DNA from 4 places in the Paenibacillus riograndensis SBR5 genome. Region 1 is predicted to be linked to each of the others. Evidence: riboswitches for the same ligand, from Rfam matches in the RefSeq annotation. Region 1 holds a riboswitch; each other region holds the start of a gene.
What was found. A riboswitch is a leader RNA that binds a small molecule or an ion and turns the genes downstream of it on or off. The one in region 1 is predicted to bind cyclic di-GMP.

Region 1 (2,994 bases):
CACAAACCGCTGAAAATAGCCTCATACATCGGCTTTTTTCTTTCCTTTTCCAGCTTTCTGTATCTGTTCTTTGTTCTATTCCAGAAGGTGTTCACCTCATGGACGGTACCCGGCTGGGCTTCTATCGTGGGTGTGAATCTGCTGTTTAATGGCATTGTGCTGATGCTGCTTGGTGTAATCGGTGAATACATTGGGCGGATTTATGATGAATCCAAGGATAGACCGCTGTATATCGTGCGTGAGACGAGGGGCTACGGCGATGCAGAGAGCGGCGGAGAGAACGCGGGCGTACGGAAGGACAACGATTATGTCAGATAGACAGCTTAATGCAGGATTCATCCAGTTTTTAAAATTCAATGCCGTAGGTGTGCTGAATACCTTGATTGATTTTGCCATATTCACTCTCCTGCACTCACTGGGGATGATGAATGCCCCGGCACAGATCATTTCTTACAGCGCTGGTACCGCCAACAGTTTCATTTGGAATAAGAAGGTGACTTTTCGGGACCGGGACCGGGGGAGCAAGGATAGCTTTGACCGGATGCAGCTGGTAAGGTTCATTGTGCTGAACCTGGTTGTGCTGGGCATATCAGTGCTGCTTATGCATTTGCTGACCGGCCGCTTCGGCATTCAGGTGCTGGTTGCAAAAGTGCTGGTTACCGTCGTAACCGTAGTGATCAATTTTTTCGGAAGCCGGAAGTGGGTATTTTGAAAAAAATAAGCACTAGATAAAGTGAACCTGAAAAACTAACTTTCGGAGGTGATTTTCATGCGCAAGTTCTCTTACTTAATTATTCTTGCCGGGATTCTGCTGATGCTGTATCCCAAAGCAAATGAATGGTACAACGACTGGCAGCAGCAGAAGCTGCTGGAGGAAGCCGAACAGGCGTACAGTGAGATTTCGCCTTCACCGTCTCCGCAGTCAGATCTGCACAAACAATATGCTGAAGTCACCCAGCTTCTCGCCGAGGAATCTTCTGAGGGTGACCTGGCGAAAGCGACAGAAGCGCCGGCTCCCGAAATCAAGCTGGGAGGCAAGATCACAGGCATTATCCAGATCGACAAAATCAATTTGAAGCTGCCCGTACTGGAAGGGGCGACTAAAGCCAACATGAAGCATGCTGCCGCCCACATGAAGGAGACCGCGGCTATCGGGCAGGTTGGCAATGCTGCGATTGCAGCTCATAGATCGAGAACAGCAGGCAGGCTTTTTAACAGGCTCAACGAAGTTGAGGTCGGTGATACCATATCCGTGCAAACAAAGGAACAGGATTACCAGTACGTAGTGTATGATATTTCAATTGTAGAGCCTACGGATGTTTCCGTATTAAATGGACATAACGATGATAAAATACTCACTCTGATTACCTGTGATCCATTGGTCAATCCCACTCATCGCCTGATTATTCATGCCAGATTGTCTTAAATCCCAAAATAGCTGCGTCCTAAAAGCAGTATATTAAAATTTAATTAAAAAATAGTAGAAGTCTAGTGATTTGGGTCTTGAATATAGATATAAATATGATACTATATAACTATAAAAGCTAAGCACGACAACGGCAAACCTATCGAAAGGTAGGGACGCAAAGCTAAAGGGCCTTCCCGCTATGGATGGCAGCCAGCTACCGAATGAAGAGGCTTTTTTTGTTTGTTCTTAAATATGAATCTATCAATCTACATTAGAAGTAGGAACAGATAAAGCTTATACGATAACGGCAAACCTATCGAAAGGTAGGGACGCAAAGCTAAAGGGCCTTCCCAATACGAATGGCAGCCAGCTACCGAAAGGGGTTTTATCCATGAAAAAGTTCTTTTTTACGTTGTTAACATTGTTTGTAGTTGCCACTTCCGTCCAGACAGGATCAGCTGAAGCTGCCAGCACGGACACAGGCTGGTTGAATACATCGCAATTGAATCAAGGGGTTATCGCTGTTTCCTATGAAGTTCCTAAGGACAAGCGTATTAAGCTCATGATTACTAAGGACAACAATAGCTACACATATAACCTATATGCTTCTAAGCCCAATGAAACCTTCCCGCTGCAGCAAGGTAACGGTTCGTATAAAATATCTGTTCTGGAGAACACTACCGGCAATAAATACAAAGTGATGTCCTCCGAAACCGTAGACCTCAGCATGAGCGATGCGAACGACGTATACTTGAGCTCCGTACAGAATGTGAAATGGAGTTCTTCCGATAAATCAGTTCTGAAAGCTGCTCAGCTCACACAGGGGCTGACCACTGATGAACAAAAGGTAAAAGCAATATACAACTACATCGTTTCTAATGTGAAATATGACTATAGCCTAGCTTCCAGTGTTACGACTGACTACATCCCCAACAATGATAATACACTGGCCACCAAGAAGGGGATTTGCTACGATTATGCTTCATTGTTTGCAACCATGCTCCGCAGTCAAGGCATACCTACCAAATTGGTGATGGGGAATACCAGCTATGTGACTTCATACCATGCCTGGAACGAAGTCTTGCTTGACGGCAAATGGGTGACTATCGACACTACAGTTGATGCCGGTTTAGGCAAGAACAACAAAGAAACGGGATTAATTAAAGTAGCAAGCAAATACTCTGCAGCGAAATTCTACTAAGAGAAGTGAATATACAATCAACAATAGGATCTTTGGAGATAACCCGCTTAAATATTAAGTGGGTTATTTTTCTTTTTCTAAAGGGTTGCTTTTTTATATGACTATGGGGTATTATAAGTAAGCGTTGTTGGAGCGCTGCTAAGTAAATGAAGAATGATTGAATAAATTGTTCAAAAAAAGCTTGCATTGCTCAAACAAACGTGGTATATTATAAGAGTTGCTGGTGACGAGAAAATCATCGCCGACAACGAGTTTGATCTTTGAAAACTGAACAACGAGTGAGTGGGATTTCACGTAAGTGAGATCCAAAATGAGAATGCAAATTCTCGTCAGATGTTTCAAAATGAGCTATCGCTCTTTTCAATACCAATTGGAGAGTTTGATC
Region 2 (2,994 bases), 3.6 Mb from region 1:
GCATCATGAAGCAGCCGTCACCGGTAATGCATAAAATTGTTTCTTCCGGTGAAGCCACTTTAGCGCCGATAGCCATCCCGATGGAATTGCCCATGCAGGCAAAATAGGCATCAAAAACAACGCTGCCGGGCTTTTTGACCTTGTACCATTTCGCGGCATTGAAGCCATGGCTGCCATCATCAACAAAAATGGTGTTGTTGTACGGGATCAGGTCGCTTAATGCGTCCATGACCGAAGCAAGCGAAAGCTTGGGCAGAACCGGCAACTCTTCCGCATAATGAACATCGGTTTCTGTTTCGTGCTTTTTAATAGCAGCCGAATCAAAATTCTGAAGATAGAACGCAAGATTGTCGCGTAAGTCCCCGCTTACAGCGATTGTCTCTGAGGTTAATATTTTTCCGACAAAGGTAGGGTCGACGTCAAATTGGATCAATGTCTTCGGATGATTCTCTGCCTTAAGATTGCAGATGGTCATATCGCTGAGACGAGAGCCAAGCACGATGAACACATCACTGCGGTTTAACAAATCCTCGCCATGCTTGCAGCCGCCGACACCAATGGGGCCGTGATACAGCGGGTGATCCCAGGCGATGGCACCCTTGCCGCCGGGAGAGGTGACCACCGGAATATTGAAGGTTTCAGCCAGTTGAAGAAGCTCCTCGTGCGCGCCGGAACGATTGACCCCTTTGCCCGCAATGATCAGAGGATGGCTTGATTCATTAATGGCAGAAAGTACGCGTTCCAAATTACCGGCACTGACCAGATGTTCGCGCTCAGGGATAACAATCCGGCATTCTTCCAGCACTTCGGTCTGCACATCAAACGGGATACAGAGATGAACCGGTCCCCGTTGTCCGCTCAAGGCAATGGAGATAGCATGATTGAAAATCGTGCCGAAATGATCGCCGCGTTCCACCAGCTTGCTGTAAAGGGTCGCGGGTCTGAACATGTCCGCCAGATCGGCCAGATAAGCCGAAGAATCCTGGCACTGGGGAATTCCCAGTTCCTTGATGGATTGATGGCCTGTTATAAAAAGTACGGGAAGATTGTTCGCCTTCGCATGTGCTGCGGCGGTGAGAAGATTGGTACCCCCCGGTCCGGAGGTCCCAAAAGCCACTCCGAGTTTACCTGTTTTGAGAGCATAGCCGGCGGCTTCGAACCCGGAACTGGATTCGTGTCTCCCCGGAATAAATTCAATGCCGTAATCCACCATTTTCAGGACTACGGGACAAATAGACTTGCCGATTATGCCAAAGGAATGTGTTACACCGAGGTTTCGTAGTGCCTCAGCCATATAATCTGAAACTGTTTTCAAAGGAAATCCACCCCACCCAATGTTTTTTTTATTTATTCAGCAAAATAGAAAACCTGTACTCATGAGAGCACAGGTTGGCTGCGTAAATAACCATAGAGAACGCAGGAAAACCCGGACGTTCGGCTGTTCAGCAACCTGGCTGTCATGGTCCCATAGAAATGAGACTGTAGATCCATGGCTTTGCGTCATTCCCTTTCGGTGAATTTTGCCAATATGTGTTAAAGAAAATAATACCTTTTTTTATTTTACAATATATTTCTAACTCAGCTTTTGTCAATATATTTGTGCTGATAACCTCGTATTTTGGCGAATCCTGCCTGATCGTATCCATGTGAAAAACAGTATAATTTTGTATATATATAAGAATGAATGAGAAAAAAGAGCTAATGAAAAAAAGTCCAAAAATGCAAACTGTGAAGAAATATTGAAATAATCTAAAAATGAGGATTTTGAACTATAAATTCACTTGCAGAAGGGTTGGTCAGCCATAATAATGGAACGCATTGTAAAATTCACTATGTAAAAAGGACCACTGAATAAAGAGCGGTTCATCTGCAAATATTTGCATTCCAAAAAAGGAAGCAGGCAAAAGGAGAGAAGTGCAAAAGAATGGAGGGGCTCTTCTAATGCAAAAAAACTGTAACTGATGAATATAACAGCGAAAATTTTGTGAATAAAAAAACTGCCGCAGGAAGGATACGGCAGTCTCCACGTAACAGTTAAAATTTGAAAATATGAATCGTTTTTTGCAGTTGGAACACCGCTTGGGTCATTTTTTCAGTCTCCTCGGCAACGGATTGCAAGGCATGGATTTGCTCGTTCATCGCTGCGGAGACCTCTTCCGTTCCCGCCGCCGTTTCTTCGGTAATTGCGGAAATATTTTCGATGGCGCCGGAGATTTTGAGTGCGCTCTCCAGCATGAGGTCGCTTTCGGCAGAGAAAGAAGCAATTTGCTCGGTTATGTATTGGACGCTTTGCACAATCTGTGCGAAAATATTCGCCGTTTCGATGATCATCTCATTCTGTACCTGAACGACTTCCTCGTTAATGGCGATATTCTCAATCGCTTGCTTGATATCGTTCTCTATGCTGCGCACCAGACTGAACACCTCTTTAGTGGAGGCGGTAGATTCCTCGGCCAGCTTGCGTACTTCCTGGGCCACGACAGCAAAACCACGGCCATGTTCACCGGCCCGGGCTGCTTCAATAGAGGCGTTGAGCGACAAGAGGTTGGTCTGCTCGGCGATTTCTGTGATCGTTTTGGTGATCATGGTAATCCCCCGGGCATTTTGGGAGAGTGCTTCAATCGTGTCGGCCACCTTCTGGGTGGCTTGTATATTCTTGCGCATGCCTTCGGCTTGTGTATCCACCGATTGCCGTCCTTTTTCAACCAGTTCCAATGTATGTACAGACCGTCTGTTCATTTCCTTGGTCGAGCTCGTATAGTTGGAGACCTTGGTCTCTATGTCTTTGATGGATTCGGTCATGTCGGCAATGTCCACGGAGATTTCATTTGCGCCAAGAGCCAGTTCATTGGACGAAGAGGCGACCTGGGCCATTACGATCTTCAGATTCTGGTTCTTGTCTTCAATGCCGCGGCTGGCATCCATAACCTGGCGGGTAATCTGCGAAGCATCGGTAAGGATCTTTTTCAGCTTATCGATCATGGTATTGAAGGA
Region 3 (2,994 bases), 180 kb from region 1:
CCTGTTTCGCGGCTTTCCTCCTGTTATTTCTGCAGCCGGCGCTCGTCCATGCGGCGGATGCAGGAACAATGGTGGACAGCGGCACAAAAGAACGGCTAATGGAGCAGTATGGACTTGAGCCGCCCAAGCCTTCTTTTTCCATGGGCTGGACTGGAATGGATGGCGGGATGAGTACACCGCTTCAAGTCTTTTTAGCAATCTGCGGGCTGGCGGCCAGTCCTTATTTAGTTGTAATCTGGAATTTTATTCTACTCCGGTTCTCGTAAAAGTTGCACAGAATCCCATTGCGTCATACAATACAGTAGTAGAAAGCACACACATTGCGCAGGCAGGGGCTTTGCTCCTTCTACAGCATCCCGATAACTATAAGCGGTGCAGCTTTCCGGATGTTCGGCGGCTGCTTTTTTTGCTGTTCAGAGAGGAGAATAGGCGGAGATGAAATGTCTGACCATCCGGCAGCCCTGGGCCACATTAATTGCGCTTGGGGAAAAACAGCTCGAGACCCGTTCCTGGCAAACGGCTTATCGCGGTGAACTGGCGATTCATGCCGGAATGGGGATCGACACCACTGCCTGCAGGCAGGAGCCTTTCAAGTCGGCCTTGGCGCGGCATGGCTTTACTGTGGACAATCTCCCCCGGGGAGCTATCATCGCTACAAGCCGTCTGGCCGGTTGCTATGAGGTGACGCAAGCGGCTGCAGATGAGGGCTGGCCCGGCGGCAATGAGCTGGTTTTTGGCGATTATGCGCCAGGACGTTATGCCTGGAAGCTGGAGGATGTGACGGCGCTTGCCCGGCCCATACCGGCGAAAGGCAGGCTGAGCTTCTGGGAGTACCCTGTACTGGAGGGGGAGCAGTGACCTGCCGGGACTGCATAACCTTTTGGCGGAACAAAAAAATATTTAGCGGCCCAAGCCATGATTGGGTATGAACCGGCTGACTCGCGGGTAATCTTCTTATAGGATGTTTGGTGCTGCCACTGTCCCGCGCGATCATCAGGATGTATAAGAAAGGGCGTATGCATAGGAAATGGGAAGTCTCCTTATTGCGTGGCTTTGTATGCTGTGTTTGTATTTTTCGTTTGAGGATAAGGTAAGCCGGAAAATTATACTTCCCGTGGCCCTGGTCGTTTTTTTCGGCACACTGGGTTATTGGAAGCTTTTAATGTAATTTTTATGCAGCTATCAGCTTGTTTTCAGGTTAAGGATATATATTGAATGTACCAAACACTCCCCGGTGTTTATAAATAGCTTGCAGGGTCTTGCCAGCTCCCATGGTGAGGCCCGTTTTATTTTGTCTGGCTGATCCTTGCGCTGCATGGGGTGGATAAAATAACCACTGGTATTTATAAAAAAGGGTGATTTTATGTGATATTTTTCACAATAAAATAATAAAAATTGTTTTATATTAAAATTGAAATATAAAAGATTGAAACGTAACAAAATAAAGCACCTCAAAAGGAGAATTATGATGAGTCATGAAGGAAGTCTCCGCCGTGGGCTGGTATTCGGGTTGTTTTTGAGTATTCCGTTGTGGGTGTCCATGATTGGCTGGGTTCAGCTGCTGTAAATCCCAATTCGCTATATCCGCAATGTCTGGTTACGGGAGCGTATATAGCATTACATAGAGAAGGATGAAGAACTGCTGCCGGTTGATTCCGGGGCGGTTTTTTGTTGTGCAGTCCTAATTTGCAGGGAAGTTCTTGCTCCTTAAGGAGTACATATAGCTAGGAATAAAGGTTCTGGATAAGATTTGAAATTATAGTTCGAATATACTAAATTTTAATATTAAAAATTGCAATTAAATACAAGATCTGATACTTTGAAAAAGGCAAAAACCATTCTGTTGAGAGATTTCCTTCTGGACAGGAAGGCTGGAAATCCTTATAGATAGCGGGTTTGTCCATGTTTCAGGCAACCGCGACTTGAAAAAATAGTTAAGGAATAGATTGACAATCGGGCAGGGAAGAGGCTAAACTGAAATTAGTTCAAAAGTAACAAATGTCATAGACTACATAAGTTTTATTTAATCTATATTTCTCATGTATAAACGCAAACCGTCTGAAAGGACGGGACGCAAAGTCAGGAATCTAATGCCCGACCAGGGCTATGATCGTCCGGCCGCCGTGAAGCTGACCCTTCGTGGCGGTCTTTTTGTTGTTATAGTTTTTCCGCAAAATCATAGAATAAGTTACTAGGAGGTGCAAGGCGATTGAAAAAAAGATCACTGAAAGCAGCAGCTCTGATTCTGACAGGAGTATTAGCATTGAGCAGCACGGTTACCTGGGGATGGAATGTTAAAGCTGCGGGAAATATGCCGTATATCCCTACCCCTGTCCTGGGTGTTGCCGGCAATTTTAATGCATTTATCTTTGGAGATTTCACGCAATCTTACGATCAGATTCATGGAAGGCTCGCGGCTGAAGGAAATATTACGTTGCAGGGGTACGGTGTTTCCAAGGATGCGCCCGGCGGGGATGTGCTGGTTGCCGGCAAAAATCTCACTCTAACAGACGGAACTATATATGGGGCAGCTGTATACGGAGGCACTATAAGCACCACACGGGCGGATCTCAAGGAGACCCCCCGCCAAGGGACGCCGATTGATTTTGCGGCCGAGGAACAGTTTTTGGTCCGGCGTTCGGATGAATTGGCCGCATTGACGCAGACACAGCCTTTTGTAAAAGAATATGGAAAAATGACGATTAACGCTCCGGATGCCTATAATGTCATTCATCTGGCCGCTGCTGATTTGGCTGACGCCAACGGGCTGCAGTTCAACATAGCAGGTGATGCCACCGTCATTATTAATGTGGGCGGAAGCGCTGTGAAAATTCCCAATTTTCAATTCTGGGGAGGCAAACCCCGCAAAGTCCTGTTCAATTTCTATGAAGCTGCTTCTGTGAATATCGGGAACACGACAATCGAGGGCACGATATTGGCTCCTCATGCCAGTGTCTTTTATGATCATGCAGAGCTTCATGGCACACTGATTGC
Region 4 (2,994 bases), 1.2 Mb from region 1:
AAAAAATCCACTCGTATGTAAAAGAGATCCGTGCGGAAATCGCACTGCTGCCCGCACATTATGCCGCAGCCGACTGGATGGCGGAGGTGGTCACAGCCACCGCAGACTGTATCGCCCTTTACGGGACGAAGACATTGTCGGATGCCGAATGCCAGCGTTCGCTTCCCGAATCGCTGCGCCGGGCGCGCGATCTTCAACTGGCCTGGTTCTCCGAGCTGCAGGGGCAATGCTCCCTCACCTCCATCCGCGATCTCGGCGCGGTGTTCTCCCACCTGAACCGGGTGCTGGAAGAAATCGAGCAGGCCGACTATGTAGTGATGTCAGCCGCACCGCAAAAGGCTAAAGCCGGAGCCGCACACGCTGTACGCTTCATACAAAAGGGACTCTCCCACAAGCTTTAAGCTTGGGAGCGTCCTTTTTTTTTAATTTATCGCTCTCATCTCTCACACTATCAGTTAGCCCTCTGTTTCATGCCCCTTTACCCTGCTTCAAGCCCTACATACTGCCTGTCCAACCTTCCATATTCTCCTGTAAATCTGAAATTCAATAAGCGTAATTTAATTATAAATTCATTTTATTTACAAAAAATCAACAATTACCTACATTATTCAATATTTATAGTCAAAATCAATTATTCCAGTTGAAAATTCGCTACTTAAGTACTAGAATTAAGGTTGTTTGTAGAAGTTATTTTTGGACATCGTACCAGTATTGACCACTTTTTGTCGATTACAGTCGATTTAATTTGTCCCGTACTGAGTATATATCATTGATCTATTCCTAAAGGCAAACTGTCCGAAAGGGCAGGACGCAAAGCCATGGGCCTAAGAGCGCAATTGCTGCATTTATGGCCGCCAGGCTGCCAATAGAGACGCCATTTGGTCGGATATCCCGGGATATCGCATCACGGCTCCATGATGTTCTTTTCTGTACAGATACCATTGATTATACGAAAAAGTGAGGTTACGAGAATGCCGCAGCATACCATCGAACGTTCACGGTACGAGTTCATTGCTTCCATGCTTCTTGGGAAGACCGATCTCTTGAATCTTTACTCTGTGGATCCTCAGACGTTTGGCGGAACAGACGAAGCTAAGAATGGTGTCATCATTATCCAGAATAACGAAATCTTCATCACACCGCCTCTGTCCGGCGGCAAACCGGCTGTAATCTCCGCGATCCATCCTGTGGTGTTGAAGATTAACGGTCAAGTCATCACGGGTCCGACTCCAATTACCTCTGCAGATGACCTTACCTGGGAGATTTGCGAGAAACCGCAATACCAGATTACAGTATCCGATGATAAGCTCAAAGTATACTTTACCCTTTACCGCGCTGAAAGGTATGCCTGGAATCTCGTCAACAATCCGGCTTCAGCCTTTGTTACTGTCCGCGCGGAGATGAACCGGGAAATGCTGTTATCCACCCTCTCCATCGAACAGATTATGGCCGGATTTGATAAGAGCCCTATAGTCAGCAGTCTCAATATCCCTGCGCTTTACGAGGAGCTGAATAATCCTACCTACCTTCCCGTGTGTATTGCTGAAGGCAAGGCTCCTGTGCCAGGGACAAATGCGAGTCTGGAACTGCTGCTTCAGCAGAAAATAGAGAATCAATTCAAGTCGCTGGACGATTCCGCCCAGGAAACAGGCTGCCCGGAATTCTTCATGGTGCAGGAAGGCGAAGTGTTTGCGAAGAAGCTGCCCCCGGCAGAAGGCCTTCCCGGCTTTGATGTATATGGCGGTGTACTTCCGCCGCCGCCGCCGCAGGACCTCACCCTGTTCTCCTCCCCCTGCGCAGCGCTGCTTCCGGGCGGGGAGATCAAGGCCTGCCGCAAAGGCAGACCACGCATAACCGGAAGCGGAACCTTTGTAAAAACAATTGATTTCCCCCAAACGTTCCTCGTTCCGCCTAGTGACAGTGAAGCCGGAGGTACCCTGATGTTCCCCGGGGATGTTATCGCTGCTCATGATTTAAGCAGGAACACGGTTATTGAGGCTTTAGGCAATGTTTATATTTTTGGTGATGTGCGCAATTCCCGGATCGCTGCTACAGGCAGCATATTTATCAGCGGCAAGGTTGCAGACAGTGAGCTGTACGCCGGGGGATATGGGGCCGCACATAACCGCCTGTGCAGCTTCACCGAACTGGTGGCGAAGGAAGTAGCGGGACTGAGGGAAGCCGCCAGACACCTGGCCGAGACGGTCGAGTCAACGGTGCAGACAGTGAAATACGGGCTGGTCATCATGCTGCTGCTGGAGAGTAAATATGCTCATCTTCCCCGTATGATCCGTGATATGCAGGAACTGTTATCAGGCATGAGTACTGATTATCCTCAGGATACCAAAATCCTGAAGCATCTGATGGAGTTTTTTTTGAATCCCGGGCGGTTTACCGACCAGATTACCGATGCGGGTATAGGCTCTTTTCTGAGCCTGTTGAAGAACCTGGCCCAGAGCATCTGCCAGATGCAGGAGGAACGGGTCCGGATCGATATTGCCGGGTCACATGACAGTATTATCAAATCCGGCGGGGATGTCCATATTCATGGAGATGGAGTTTCCCGGAGCAAACTGCATTCGGCTGGCGATATTTATTTTGCGAAGAATAGCTCCATGTCTTCTGATTCCACCATGGAAGCAGCCGGAACGATTCATGCACGCAGCGTCGGCGGGGAATCCATTGGCAAATCGCTGCTCGTTGCAGGCCGGCAAATCATTGCACATACCATCAGTAATGCTTCTGTGACAATAGGCGGGTATTCCCTGGAAATTACTGACCCGATTGAAAATATCGCATTTACGGCCAAAAGCCTGCAACAGAAATTCAGGGGAACGGCATCCTCTTCAAGCGAATAATCAGCGGTACCCTACATATAGCCTTACCGGAAAAAGGTACACATACAGAAAGACCCTGCGGGGCCGAATGGCGGCATCCGGCAGGGTCTTTCCCGTGCTTTTAAGACTCATATTGCGGTCTTTCCATATCGAACGT

Region 2: another riboswitch for cyclic di-GMP. It lies ahead of PRIO_RS22245 (thiamine pyrophosphate-binding protein); the one in region 1 lies ahead of PRIO_RS03775 (transglutaminase-like domain-containing protein).
Region 3: another riboswitch for cyclic di-GMP. It lies ahead of PRIO_RS35340 (choice-of-anchor A family protein); the one in region 1 lies ahead of PRIO_RS03775 (transglutaminase-like domain-containing protein).
Region 4: another riboswitch for cyclic di-GMP. It lies ahead of PRIO_RS31850 (flagellar assembly protein A); the one in region 1 lies ahead of PRIO_RS03775 (transglutaminase-like domain-containing protein).

The regions. Positions count from the first base shown of each region.
Region 1 covers NZ_LN831776.1:860,972-863,965, forward strand. The annotation lists gene PRIO_RS03760 (glycosyltransferase family 2 protein) at 1-318, shown strand, start outside; gene PRIO_RS03765 (GtrA family protein) at 308-712, shown strand; gene PRIO_RS03770 (class D sortase) at 770-1,426, shown strand; cyclic di-GMP riboswitch class I at 1,549-1,630, shown strand; cyclic di-GMP riboswitch class I at 1,705-1,786, shown strand; gene PRIO_RS03775 (transglutaminase-like domain-containing protein) at 1,800-2,609, shown strand; rRNA gene PRIO_RS03780 (16S ribosomal RNA) at 2,977-2,994, shown strand, end outside.
Region 2 covers NZ_LN831776.1:5,230,547-5,233,540, reverse strand. The annotation lists gene PRIO_RS22245 (thiamine pyrophosphate-binding protein) at 1-1,315, opposite strand, end outside; cyclic di-GMP riboswitch class I at 1,442-1,535, opposite strand; gene PRIO_RS22240 (methyl-accepting chemotaxis protein) at 2,035-2,994, opposite strand, start outside.
Region 3 covers NZ_LN831776.1:681,823-684,816, forward strand. The annotation lists gene PRIO_RS02985 (hypothetical protein) at 1-266, shown strand, start outside; gene PRIO_RS02990 (ASCH domain-containing protein) at 436-858, shown strand; cyclic di-GMP riboswitch class I at 2,039-2,126, shown strand; gene PRIO_RS35340 (choice-of-anchor A family protein) at 2,210-2,994, shown strand, end outside.
Region 4 covers NZ_LN831776.1:7,545,722-7,548,715, forward strand. The annotation lists gene PRIO_RS34275 (FUSC family protein) at 1-401, shown strand, start outside; cyclic di-GMP riboswitch class I at 776-867, shown strand; gene PRIO_RS31850 (flagellar assembly protein A) at 972-2,858, shown strand; gene PRIO_RS31855 (flavin reductase family protein) at 2,959-2,994, opposite strand, start outside.